2 regions of the Nonomuraea sp. NPDC050540 genome follow, and region 1 is predicted to be linked to the other one. Evidence: riboswitches for the same ligand, from Rfam matches in the RefSeq annotation. Region 1 holds a riboswitch; the other holds the start of a gene.

Region 1 (5,362 bases):
CCGATGCGCGAAGCGCTCCCATGGGAAGGACCGCGCGGTTAACCCCGGGGGTGTGGGGGCAACGCCCCCACTGTCACAGCCCGACCTCAATGCGCGAAGCGCTCCCATGGGGGAGGACCTTGCTCTTAGCATTCGATGACGTTGACGGCCAGGCCGCCGCGTGAGGTCTCCTTGTACTTGTCGAGCATGTCCCGGCCCGTGTCGCGCATCGTCTTGATGGCCTTGTCCAGGCTGACGAAGTGGCGGCCGTCGCCGCGCAGGGCGATGCGGGCGGCGGTGATGGCCTTGATGCTGGCCACCGCGTTCCGTTCGATGCACGGGATCTGGACCAGGCCGCCGATCGGGTCACACGTCAGGCCCAGGTTGTGCTCGATGCCGATTTCCGCCGCGTTCTCCACCTGCTCGGGAGTGCCGCCCAGGACCTCGGTCAGGCCTGCCGCGGCCATGGAGCAGGCCGAGCCCACCTCGCCCTGGCAGCCCACCTCGGCGCCCGAGATCGACGCGTTCTCCTTGAACAGGACGCCGATCGCGGCCGCTGTCAGCATGAAGCGGACCACGCCCTCGTCGTTGGCCTGGGGGACGAAGCGCGTGTAGTACGTCAGGACGGCCGGGATGATGCCTGCCGCGCCGTTGGTGGGGGCGGTCACGATGCGGCCCCCGGCGGCGTTCTCCTCGTTGACGGCGAGGGCGAACAACGAGACCCAGTCCATCGTCTGGAGCGGGTCCTTCTCGGGGGACTCGCTGCACAACTGGCGGTGGAGCTGGTGGGCGCGGCGGCGGACCTTCAGGCCGCCGGGCAGCATGCCTTCCTTGCTGATCCCGCGGCTCACACACTCGGCCATGACCCGCCACAGGTTCAGGATGCCGTCGCGGATCTCCTGTTCGGTACGGCCGAAGGCCTTCTCGTTCTCCAGGATGAGGCCGGAGATGGAGAGACCGGTGTTGTGGCAGTGCTTCAGGAGCTCTTCGGCGGTGGTGAACGGGTACGGAACGACGGTGTCGTCGGGCTTGATGCGGTCGGCGCCGGTGGCGTTCTCGTCGACGACGAAGCCGCCGCCCACGGAGAAGTACACCTTCTCGCGGAGCTTCTCCCCGTCGGCGGCGAAGGCGGTGAAGCGCATGCCGTTGGGGTGCTCGGGCAGACTGATCTTGCGTTCGAAGACCAGGTCCTCGCCGACGACGAACGGGATGTCGCGCTCGCCGTACAGGCGGACGGTTCCGGCGGCGCGCATGGCGGCGAGGCGTTCGTCGACGGTGTCGACGTCGACGAGTTCGGGCTTCTCGCCGGACAGGCCGAGGAGCACGGCCTTGTCACTGCCGTGGCCTTTGCCGGTCAGGCCGAGGGAGCCGTAGAGGATGGCCTCGACCCGCGCGGTCCGCTCGACGAGGCCGTCTTCGTGCAGGCCGCGCGCGAACTTGTGCGCGGCTGCCATCGGGCCGCCGGTGTGTGAGCTCGACGGGCCGATTCCGATCTTGAAAAGGTCGAAGACGCTGATCGCCATTGATGCGTCCTTCCGCAACAGGGGGGAGGGCGGTGCCGGGGCCCATGCCGGGCCCCGGCGATTGGTCAGGAGTCGCCGGAGGTGAGTGCTCCGTACTCCTCAGCCGAGAGGAGGTCCTCCGGGTCGCCTTCGAGACGCACCCGGAACATCCAGCCGTCGCCGTAAGGGTCGTTGTTGACCAGCGACGGGTCGTCCACGACGGCCTGGTTCACCTCGGTGACCTCGCCGCCGACCGGAGCGTAGATCTCGCTCACCGACTTGGTCGACTCGACCTCGCCGATGGAGTCGCCGGCCTCGACGTTCGAGCCCGCCTCGGGAAGCTGCACGAAGACGACGTCACCCAGGGCCTCGGCCGCGAAGGCCGTGATGCCGACGGTCACGGTCCGGCCGTCGTCGAGACCGGCCACCCATTCGTGCTCCTTGGTGTAGCTCAGCTCGTCAGGGATGCTGCTCACTTACGTCCTCCTGCTGGTTACTGCGCTTGTATTCACGAACGGGCGCTGCGCTTGTAGAAGGGCAATGCGACGAGGTCCATGCCCTCCTGGCTGCCCCGGATGTCCACGGCCACGCCTTCGGTGACACCAGTGTCCACGTAGGCCATCGCGATGGGCTTACCCAGGGTCTGGGAAGGGGCCCCGCTGGTGACCTCGCCGACCACGGCGCCGTCCTTGGTCACCGGGTACCCGTGGCGGGGGACCCGGCGCCCGTGCGCGACCAGTCCGACGAGGCGCCGCCGCGGCGGGTCGTCCTTGACCGCCTCCAGCGCCGCCCTGCCGACGAAGTCGCCGGGCTTGTCGAATTTCACCACTCGGCCCAGGCCCGCGTCGAACGGGGTGAGCGCGGTGGACAGCTCGTTGCCGTAGAGCGGCATGCCGGCTTCGAGGCGCAGCGTGTCGCGCGAGGACAGTCCCGCCGGAATCAGCCCGTACGGCTCGCCCGCCTTGACCAGCGCCTGCCACAACGGCACCGCGTCCTCGTTGGCGATGAACAGCTCGAAGCCGTCCTCGCCGGTGTAGCCGGTGCGGGCGATGAGCGCCTGGGCGCCGGCGACGACGCCGGGCAGGCCGGCGTAGTACTTGAGTCCCGGCAGGTCGGCGTCGGTGAGCGAGGAGAGGATCTCCTGGGCGCGCGGACCCTGCACGGCGACGAGCGCCCACTGCTCGGACTGGTCGTCCACGACGGCGTCGAACTCGGCGGCGCGCGCGGTCAGCTCGCGGGCCACGAGGAGGTAGTTGGAGGCGTTGGCCACGACCATGAACTGTTCGTCGGCGAGCCGGTAGACGATCAGGTCGTCCAGGACCCCGCCGTCCTCCCCGACGATCATCGTGTAGCGGGCCCGTCCGGGCGCCAGCGCCGAGAGGTGGCCGACGAGCGCGTAGTCGAGTGCCTCGCCCGCCTGGGGACCGGTCAGGAAGATCTCGCCCATGTGCGAGAGGTCGAACAGTCCGGCGGCGGTGCGCACGGCGTTGTGCTCGGCGGACTCGCTGCCGTAGCGCAGCGGCATCAGCCAGCCGGCGAAGTCGGTCAGCGTCGCGCCGAGACTCTCGTGAACGTCTCGCAGCGGTGTCGGTCGGGACATTGGTCTTCGCACCTCAGGGCAGGGTCGGATGCCAGCATCCTCCCCCTCTGTCATCGATGCCTGAGAGCTTCGCCCGGGTTTTGCCGGACTTTCACCTTCGGCGAGGCCCGGAGGCCTGCTTTCCAGAGGCACCTCGCCCGAGCGGTCCTTTGCCTTGAGAGGTTCGCGGGGAGGGCTTGCTCCTTCAGGGGCTCTGACCGGATTGTCAGAACGCTCTCCCGCACGGGTTCACCGGTGTCTCCAACCAGCCTAGTGCCGTCACGGGGGTGTTGTCGCGTGTGGATCGCGCCAATCGATCTCTTCCGTGAGCTTGTGCAGGGTTGTGGCGCCGATGCGGCCTTCGGTGTACATCTGGCCGAGCGTCTCGCGCTGCGCCCTGGCGAGCTCGTCGCGCAGCTCGTGGGGGGCGCCGGCGTTCGCCTCGACCGCGAGCAACTGCCGCTGCGCCCACAGCGTGCCGGTGTCGAGACGGTGGGAGATCTGGTCGAGCCTGCGCATCGCCGCCGCGGCCGCCGCCTGCCGCGCCCGCGCCTCCTCCTCGGGCGCCGCGACACCCCCACTCTCCGGTACGGCGGCGCGGCACGTGAGCAGGGCGAACCCGCTGACCAGCACCACCGAGGCGGCGGCGAAGATCAACGCGTCCTGGGCGGGCAGCGCGGGCATGGCCAGCGCGATGGCCAGCGTCGAGGCCCCGCGGGTGCCGCCCAGCGTGAGGGCCCGGACGCTGCGCCGGTCGACGGCCAGCGCGAACGCCAGCCGTACCAGCGAAGTCGCGCCCAGCAGTGCCGCGGTGACCAGCAGGACCGTCGTGATCGGCAGCCCGGAGTGTGAGCCGCCCAGATCGCGCAGTTGGAGGCCGAGCAGGACCGCGAGCGTCCCGCCGAGCAGGAACGTCAGCACCTGCCAGGTGATCCGCTCGGTGGCCCGCGCGGGGGTGTGGAAGAGGCGGCCGCGCGCCCCGACGTAGAAGCCGGCGGCGGTGACGGCGAGCGGGCCGGACAGCCCGAGCTTGCTCGCGCTGATCTCGGCGACGAACGGCGTGGCCAGCGAGAGCACGATCAGCGTCCCCGAGTCGGCCAGCCGGCGGCGCAACTGCACGACGACCCAGCCGAGCGCGAGGCCCGCGAGCGCGCCGCCGGCGATCGCCGCGGCCAGTTGCAGCGCGGCCACGGAGACGGTCTCGGGGCGTTTGAGCTGCTCAAGCCCGATGGCGAGCAGCACGACCGCGACGCCCTCGTTGATCAGGCTCTCGCCTCGCAGCACGGTGAGCACGCGCTCCGGCGCGCCGAGCCGGTCGAGGACGAGTGCCTGGGTGGGCGCGAAGGCGGCGCCGACGGTCAGCGCGGCGCCCCACGGCAGGCCGGGGAGCAGAAGATGGGCCACGAGGGTGACGGCGCCGGCGGTGGCGAGGGTGAGCCCGACGCCGAGGAGCATGATCGGCCGCCAGGCGTCACGTGACTCGCGGGGCGCGCTGCGCGTGGTGGCGTGGTGGTAGAGCAGGGGCGGGATGAGGACGGTCAGCACGACGTACGGGTCCATCGACACGACCGGCACCCAGGGCAGGATTCCCACGAGCATGCCGAGCAGGACCAGGAACGGCAGGGGTGGCAGCCTCCACCTCGTGCTGAGAAATCGGGCCAGCACGATCGAGACGGCGACGAGCGCGGCGATGATCACCAGGTCGCTGGACAAAAGCTCGGGCTCCCTCCTGAGGGGGATCGGATCCGGACAACGGTGGCGAGCCTATGGGGGATATGTCCGGATCGGGCCGAGCTTGGTGTGCGAGGTGATCAGTGTTTGCCGAGAGGTTCAGGGGCCCTGCGTGTTGCTTGCCCCGTGTTTAACGGGATATTTCGGGACTTTGCGGGGCGTGTGATGCAACGCATAGCGCGGCCGGCCGTCCCCCCGGATGAACGGCCGGCCACGGGGTGTGGCCGGGAACCTGGCACACCCCAGCGGTTCCCGGCCACGTCTGTACGACCGGCGCCTGGCGGGACGCCGGCCGTACATGCTCCTCTAGAGGCGCTGCCAGAGCGCGGGTGTGCCGGGCGGCTCCCAGCCGGGCAGGCTCGTGTGGCTCTGCAGGCACCGGTAGTTGGTGCCCTGGTAGCTCACGGTCGTGCCGGCCGTGTAGGAGGTGTACGGCGCCCATTCGTTGCCGGTGCTGCCCACGGTCAGGGTGAACGTGGCCGAGCGGTCCGTGCTGGTGCCGTCGCCGTTGAGCGTGATCGGATAGGTGCCGGCGGCGACCGAGGACGTCGTCGCGATCGACACCGCGGAG
Region 2 (5,362 bases), on a different contig from region 1:
CGACCATGGCGTCGGCGAAGCGGTCGAGCTCGGCCAGGTCCTCACTCTCGGTCGGCTCGATCATCAGCGTGCCCGCCACCGGGAAGGACATTGTGGGCGCGTGGAAGCCGTAGTCGATGAGGCGCTTGGCCACGTCGTCGACGGTGACGCCGGTCTCCTTGGTGATCTGGCGCAGGTCGATGATGCACTCGTGGGCGACCAGGCCGCCGCGGCCGGTGTAGAGGACCGGGTAGTGCGGGGCCAGGCGGCGGGCCAGGTAGTTGGCCGACAGGATGGCCTGCTCGGTGGCGGCCTTGAGGCCCTCGCCGCCCATCATCCTGATGTAGGCCCAGGAGATGGGCAGGATGCCGGCGGAGCCGTACGGGGCGGCCGAGACCGCGCCGACCGGCGAGCCGGGACGCAGCGCGTGACCGGGCAGGTAGGCGGCCAGGTGCGCGCGGACCGCGACCGGGCCGACGCCGGGACCGCCGCCGCCGTGCGGGATGCAGAAGGTCTTGTGCAGGTTGAGGTGGGAGACGTCGGCGCCGAACTCGCCCGGCTTGGCCAGGCCGACGAGGGCGTTGAGGTTGGCGCCGTCGACGTAGACCTGGCCGCCGGCCTCGTGGACCTTGGCGCAGATCTCGGTGATCGTCTCCTCGTACACGCCGTGCGTGGACGGGTAGGTGACCATGATCGCGGCCAGCGTGTCGCGGTGCTTGGCGATCTTGGCGTCGAGGTCGGCGAGGTCGATGTTGCCCTCGTCGTCGCAGGCGACCACGACGACGCGCATGCCGGCCATGACGGCGCTGGCGGCGTTGGTGCCGTGGGCGGAGGACGGGATGAGGCAGACCTCGCGGCCCGTGTCGCCGCCCGCCTGGTGGTAGGCGCGGATGGCCAGCAGCCCGGCGAACTCGCCCTGGGAGCCGGCGTTGGGCTGGATGGAGACGGCGTCGTAGCCGGTCACCTCGGCCAGCCAGGACTCCAGCGTGCCGATCAGCTCCAGGTAGCCCTCGGTCTGCTCGGCCGGGGCGTAGGGGTGCACGGCCGCGAACTCGGGCCAGGTGATCGGCTCCATCTCGGTGGTCGCGTTGAGCTTCATCGTGCACGAGCCCAGCGGGATCATCGAACGGTCGAGGGCGATGTCCTTGTCCTGCAGCTTGCGCAGGTAGCGCAGCATGGCGGTCTCGGAGCGGTGGCTGTGGAAGACCGGGTGGGACAGGTAGTCGTCCTCGCGGGCGAGCGAGGCGGGCAGCGCGTCGTCACCGGCCAGGTCGCTGAGCCCGGCGGAGACGCCGAAGGCGGCGGCGACCTGCTCCAGGTGGGCGAGCTCGGTCTTCTCGTCGCAGGAGACCGAGACGTGGTCGGCGTCGACCTGCCAGAGGTTGACGCCGCGGGCGGCGGCCTCGGCGACGACCCGGGCGGCCCTGCCGGGCACGCGGGCGGTCACGGTGTCGAAGAACTCGCCGTGCACGACCTCCACGCGGCCCGCGCGCAGCACCTCGGCGAGCGTCACGGCGTGCGCGTGGGTACGGCGGGCGATCCGCCGCAGGCCCTCGGGCCCGTGGTAGACCGCGTACATGCCGGCGATGACGGCCAGCAGCACCTGGGCGGTGCAGATGTTGGAGGTGGCCTTCTCACGGCGGATGTGCTGCTCGCGGGTCTGCAGGGCCAGGCGGTAGGCGGGCGCGCCGTCGGCGTCCACGGAGACTCCGACCAGGCGGCCGGGCATCTGCCGCTGCAACCCCTCGCGCACGGACATGTACGCGGCGTGCGGCCCGCCGAACCCGAAGGGCACGCCGAAGCGCTGGGAGGAGCCGATCGCGATGTCGGCGCCGAGCGCGCCGGGCGCGGCGATGAGCGTGAGGGCGAGCAGGTCGGCGGCGGCGACCACGAGGGCGCCGGCGCCGTGCGCGCGCTCGGCCAGCGCGCGGAAGTCGCGCACACGGCCGGAGGCGCCCGGGTACTGCACCAGCACGCCGAAACACTCGGGCAGCTCGCCGTCGAGGTCGGAGGAGACGAGCTCGATGCCCAGCGGCTCGGCGCGGGTGGCCAGCACGGCCTTGGTCTGCGGGAGGGCGTCGGCGTCGACGACGAAGACGTGGCTCTTGGACTTGCCGGCCCGGCGGGCCAGGGTCATCGCCTCGGCGGCGGCCGTGCCCTCGTCCAGGAGGGAGGCGCCGGCCACGTCGAGGCCGGTGAGGTCGGAGACGACCGTCTGGAAGTTGAGCAGCGCCTCGAGGCGGCCCTGCGAGATCTCGGGCTGGTAGGGCGTGTACGCGGTGTACCAGCCGGGGTTCTCCAGCAGGTTGCGGCGGATCACCGCGGGCGTGATCGTGTCGTGGTAGCCCAGGCCGATCATCGAGGTGAGCACGCGGTTGCGGCCGGCCAGCTCGCGCAGCTCGGCGATGACCTCGCTCTCGCCGGCCGCCGGGGGCAGCTTCAGCTGGTCCTTGGCCCTGATGGCCTCGGGTACCGCCACCGCCACCAGGTCGGAGACCGACTCGAAGCCGACGGCCTCCAGCATCCGCTGCTGCTCGTCGGCCGAGGGCCCGATGTGGCGGGTGGAGAACGGAGGTGCTGTCAGGTCGGTCATGAGGGTGCCCTCCCGAGGCGATGGAGACCGGCGCCGGGGCGCGGTGGCCGGGTCTCCCCCTCTGTCATGGGACCTGAGAGCTTCACCCCGCGGGCGGGGCTTGCACCGTCGGTGAGGCGCGCCTGGCTGGCGTGCCTGCTTTCCAGAGTTGCCTCACCCGAGCGGTACCGGTTGCCTGAGAGATTCCGGGGAGGGTTGCTCCTTCGGCGCCCCGACTCAGGGTCGGGGACTCTCCCGCACGGGGTCGTCAGCCTTCGGGTCCTAGATTACTACGCCGGGCCGCGTCAGGCGTTCCGGCACGCTCGGCTATCCGATCTTGCGCGCGCGCCGCCGCTGCGCCAGCTCGTCCGCGGGGTGGTCGGCCGGGTCGTCACCGGCCGCGGCTCGTTCCCCCGGCAGCTCCGCGAGCGACCCCTCGACTTCCCGCCAGACTTTGCCCAGCGCGATCCCGAACACGCCCTGACCGCCCTGCAACAGGTCGATGACCTCGTCGGCCGAGGTGCACTCGTAGACGCTGACGCCGTCGCTCATGAGCGTGATCTGCGCGAGGTCGGCCACGCCTCGATCACGCAGATGCTGGACGGCGGTGCGGATCTGCTGGAGCGAGACTCCGGTGTCCAGCAGCCGCTTGACGACCTTGAGCACCAGGATGTCGCGGAAGCTGTACAGGCGCTGCGAGCCGGAGCCCTGGGCGGCCCTTATCGTGGGCTCGACCAGGCCGGTTCTGGCCCAGTAGTCCAGCTGCCTGTAGGTGATGCCGGCCGCCGAGCAGGCCGTCGGGCCCCGGTAGCCGATGTCACCCGGAAGTGTCGCGGGGGCGTCGTCGAAGAGCAGGCCCTGCTCTCCGGCACGCTGCCGCGCGCTCTCGCGCCGCACCGGATCTTCCTGGCCGGCCGTCTTTCCCTCGCCGCTGCTGACCGCCACGCGGACCTCCGGCTTTCTCTCATCCCGCGGCCTGATCTGGGGGTTCGCAACGCGCGACCACGGGTTTCACTTGCACCGTAGGACCGTGACCAAGCGCAGTCAACGATCCGGCTCGGCGCGTCGTGAAGCGTAAATGCACTGAAATACCTACCCCGCCCTGCCGAAGTCCTCGGGCGTGATCGTGTCAAGGAACTCCCTGAACTTCTCCACCTCGTCCTCCTGGTCGTCAGGGATGATCACACCGGCTTCCTGCACGACCTCCTCGCTGGCGAAGATCCGGGCACCGGTGCGCAGGGCGAGCGCGATGGAGTCGGACGGCCTGGCGCTCACTTCGACGCCGTTGGAGAAGACCAGATCGGCGAAGAAGATGCCGTCACGCAGCGCGACGATGTTGACCGCGCGCAGGCCGACGCCGAGCGCGCTGAGCACGTCGCGGAACAGGTCGTGCGTGAGGGGTCGCGGCGGCGGCTCCTCGGCCTGGGCCAGCGCGATGGCGGTCGCCTCGGTCATCCCAATCCAGATCGGCAGGAACCGCTCTCCGTGTGCCTCCTTGAGCAAGACGATCGGCTGATTTGTGGGCATTTCAACGCGAACGCCCACTACCTCCATCTGCAACACGGGCTGCTCCGTATCCGACACCTGACCGCTCTTATGCAATTCAACGTAACACCCGGCGGACACCTGAGGGCGCGCCGGTGGCCTCTTCATCGGCCCAGGACACTCCGCACGCCCGCGCGCAGCAGGGCCGCGTGCAGATCGAGCAGGTGTGCGGACAGCTCCCTGCCCACCTCGTCGGCCTCCCCGATCGCGCCGGGTCTGCGGCGTTTGAGTATGGGCGCGACGGTCTGCTCCACCAGCCCCGCCTCACGCTCGGCCGCGGCCTTGACCGCCCGCAGGTGCCGGGCGTGCAGGCCGAACCTGGCCAGGGCGCCGACGCTGCGCGCCACCTGGAGCGCGTCCTCGTCGTAGCGGCGCGCGACGGGGGCCAGCAGGCCGTAGTCCTCCAGCTCGGTGAGCGTCTCCTCGCTCAGCCCCGCCGCCTCCAGGAGCTCGGCGCGGCTGAGCCGCACCTCCGGGGTCTCCTGTACGGCGTGCGGCCGCCCGAACGACTCGGCCATCTTGTCCTTGATCACGCGCAGCGGGAGATAGTGATCACGCTGCTCGCGCAGGATGAAACGCAGCTGCTCCACGTGCAGATGCGTGAACTTGCGATAGCCGGACGGGCTGCGCTCGGGCTCGATGAGCCCCTCCCCCTCCAGAAAACGGATCTTGGAGATCGTCACGTCGGGGAACTCGGCGTGCAGCAGGCCGAGCACCTCCCCGATGCTCATGTGCGAGCGGGCCGCCTGAGAGGTCATCCCGCGACGGCGGTCCGCATCAGGAAGACCAGCCGGAACTTGCCGATCTGCACCTCGTCTCCGGAGTGCAGCGGCACCTCCTCGATGCGCTCGCGGTTGACGTAGGTGCCGTTGAGGCTGCCCACGTCGCGCACGGAGAACTGGCCGCCGTGGTGGCGGTAGAACTCCACGTGCCGGCGCGAGACCGTGATGTCGTCGAGGAAGATGTCGCTCTCGGGGTGGCGCCCGGTCGTGGTGAGGTCCTTGTCGAGCCGGAAGCGGCTGCCGGCGTTGGGACCTCTGGTGACCGTGAGCAGCGCGGTGCCCGGAGGCAGCTGCTCCACCAGGGCCCGCTCGGCGAGCATGAACTCACCGGTCTCCGCCTCGTACGCCTCGATTCCCGCGACCGAGATGGTCGAAGTGGTGTCCCCGGCGACCTCGGGTCTGGTCAGCGGTGACCCACAGCGGGAGCAGAAACGGGCATCCTCGGGGTTGGCGTGCCCGCACTGCGTGCAGTAGACGCTCGGCA

The links. Region 1 has a riboswitch for glycine ahead of gcvT (glycine cleavage system aminomethyltransferase GcvT). Riboswitches for the same ligand answer to the same signal wherever they lie in the genome.
Region 2: it holds a riboswitch for glycine, as region 1 does, so the genes downstream of both, gcvP (aminomethyl-transferring glycine dehydrogenase) here and gcvT (glycine cleavage system aminomethyltransferase GcvT) in region 1, are expected to answer to the same signal.

What each region holds. Positions count from the first base shown of each region.
Region 1 is NZ_JBITHA010000013.1:73,377-78,738, forward strand. Features, by position in the region: gene ACIBI5_RS36075 (L-serine ammonia-lyase) at 126-1,502, opposite strand; gene gcvH (glycine cleavage system protein GcvH) at 1,568-1,957, opposite strand; gene gcvT (glycine cleavage system aminomethyltransferase GcvT) at 1,990-3,081, opposite strand; glycine riboswitch at 3,214-3,312, opposite strand; gene ACIBI5_RS36090 (cation:proton antiporter) at 3,340-4,773, opposite strand; gene ACIBI5_RS36095 (M28 family peptidase) at 5,098-5,362, opposite strand, start outside.
Region 2 is NZ_JBITHA010000017.1:222,726-228,087, reverse strand. Features, by position in the region: gene gcvP (aminomethyl-transferring glycine dehydrogenase) at 1-2,572, opposite strand, end outside; glycine riboswitch at 2,725-2,819, opposite strand; gene ACIBI5_RS42440 (MerR family transcriptional regulator) at 2,879-3,496, opposite strand; gene ACIBI5_RS42435 (bifunctional nuclease family protein) at 3,644-4,114, opposite strand; gene ACIBI5_RS42430 (MerR family transcriptional regulator) at 4,201-4,854, opposite strand; gene ACIBI5_RS42425 (FHA domain-containing protein) at 4,851-5,362, opposite strand, start outside.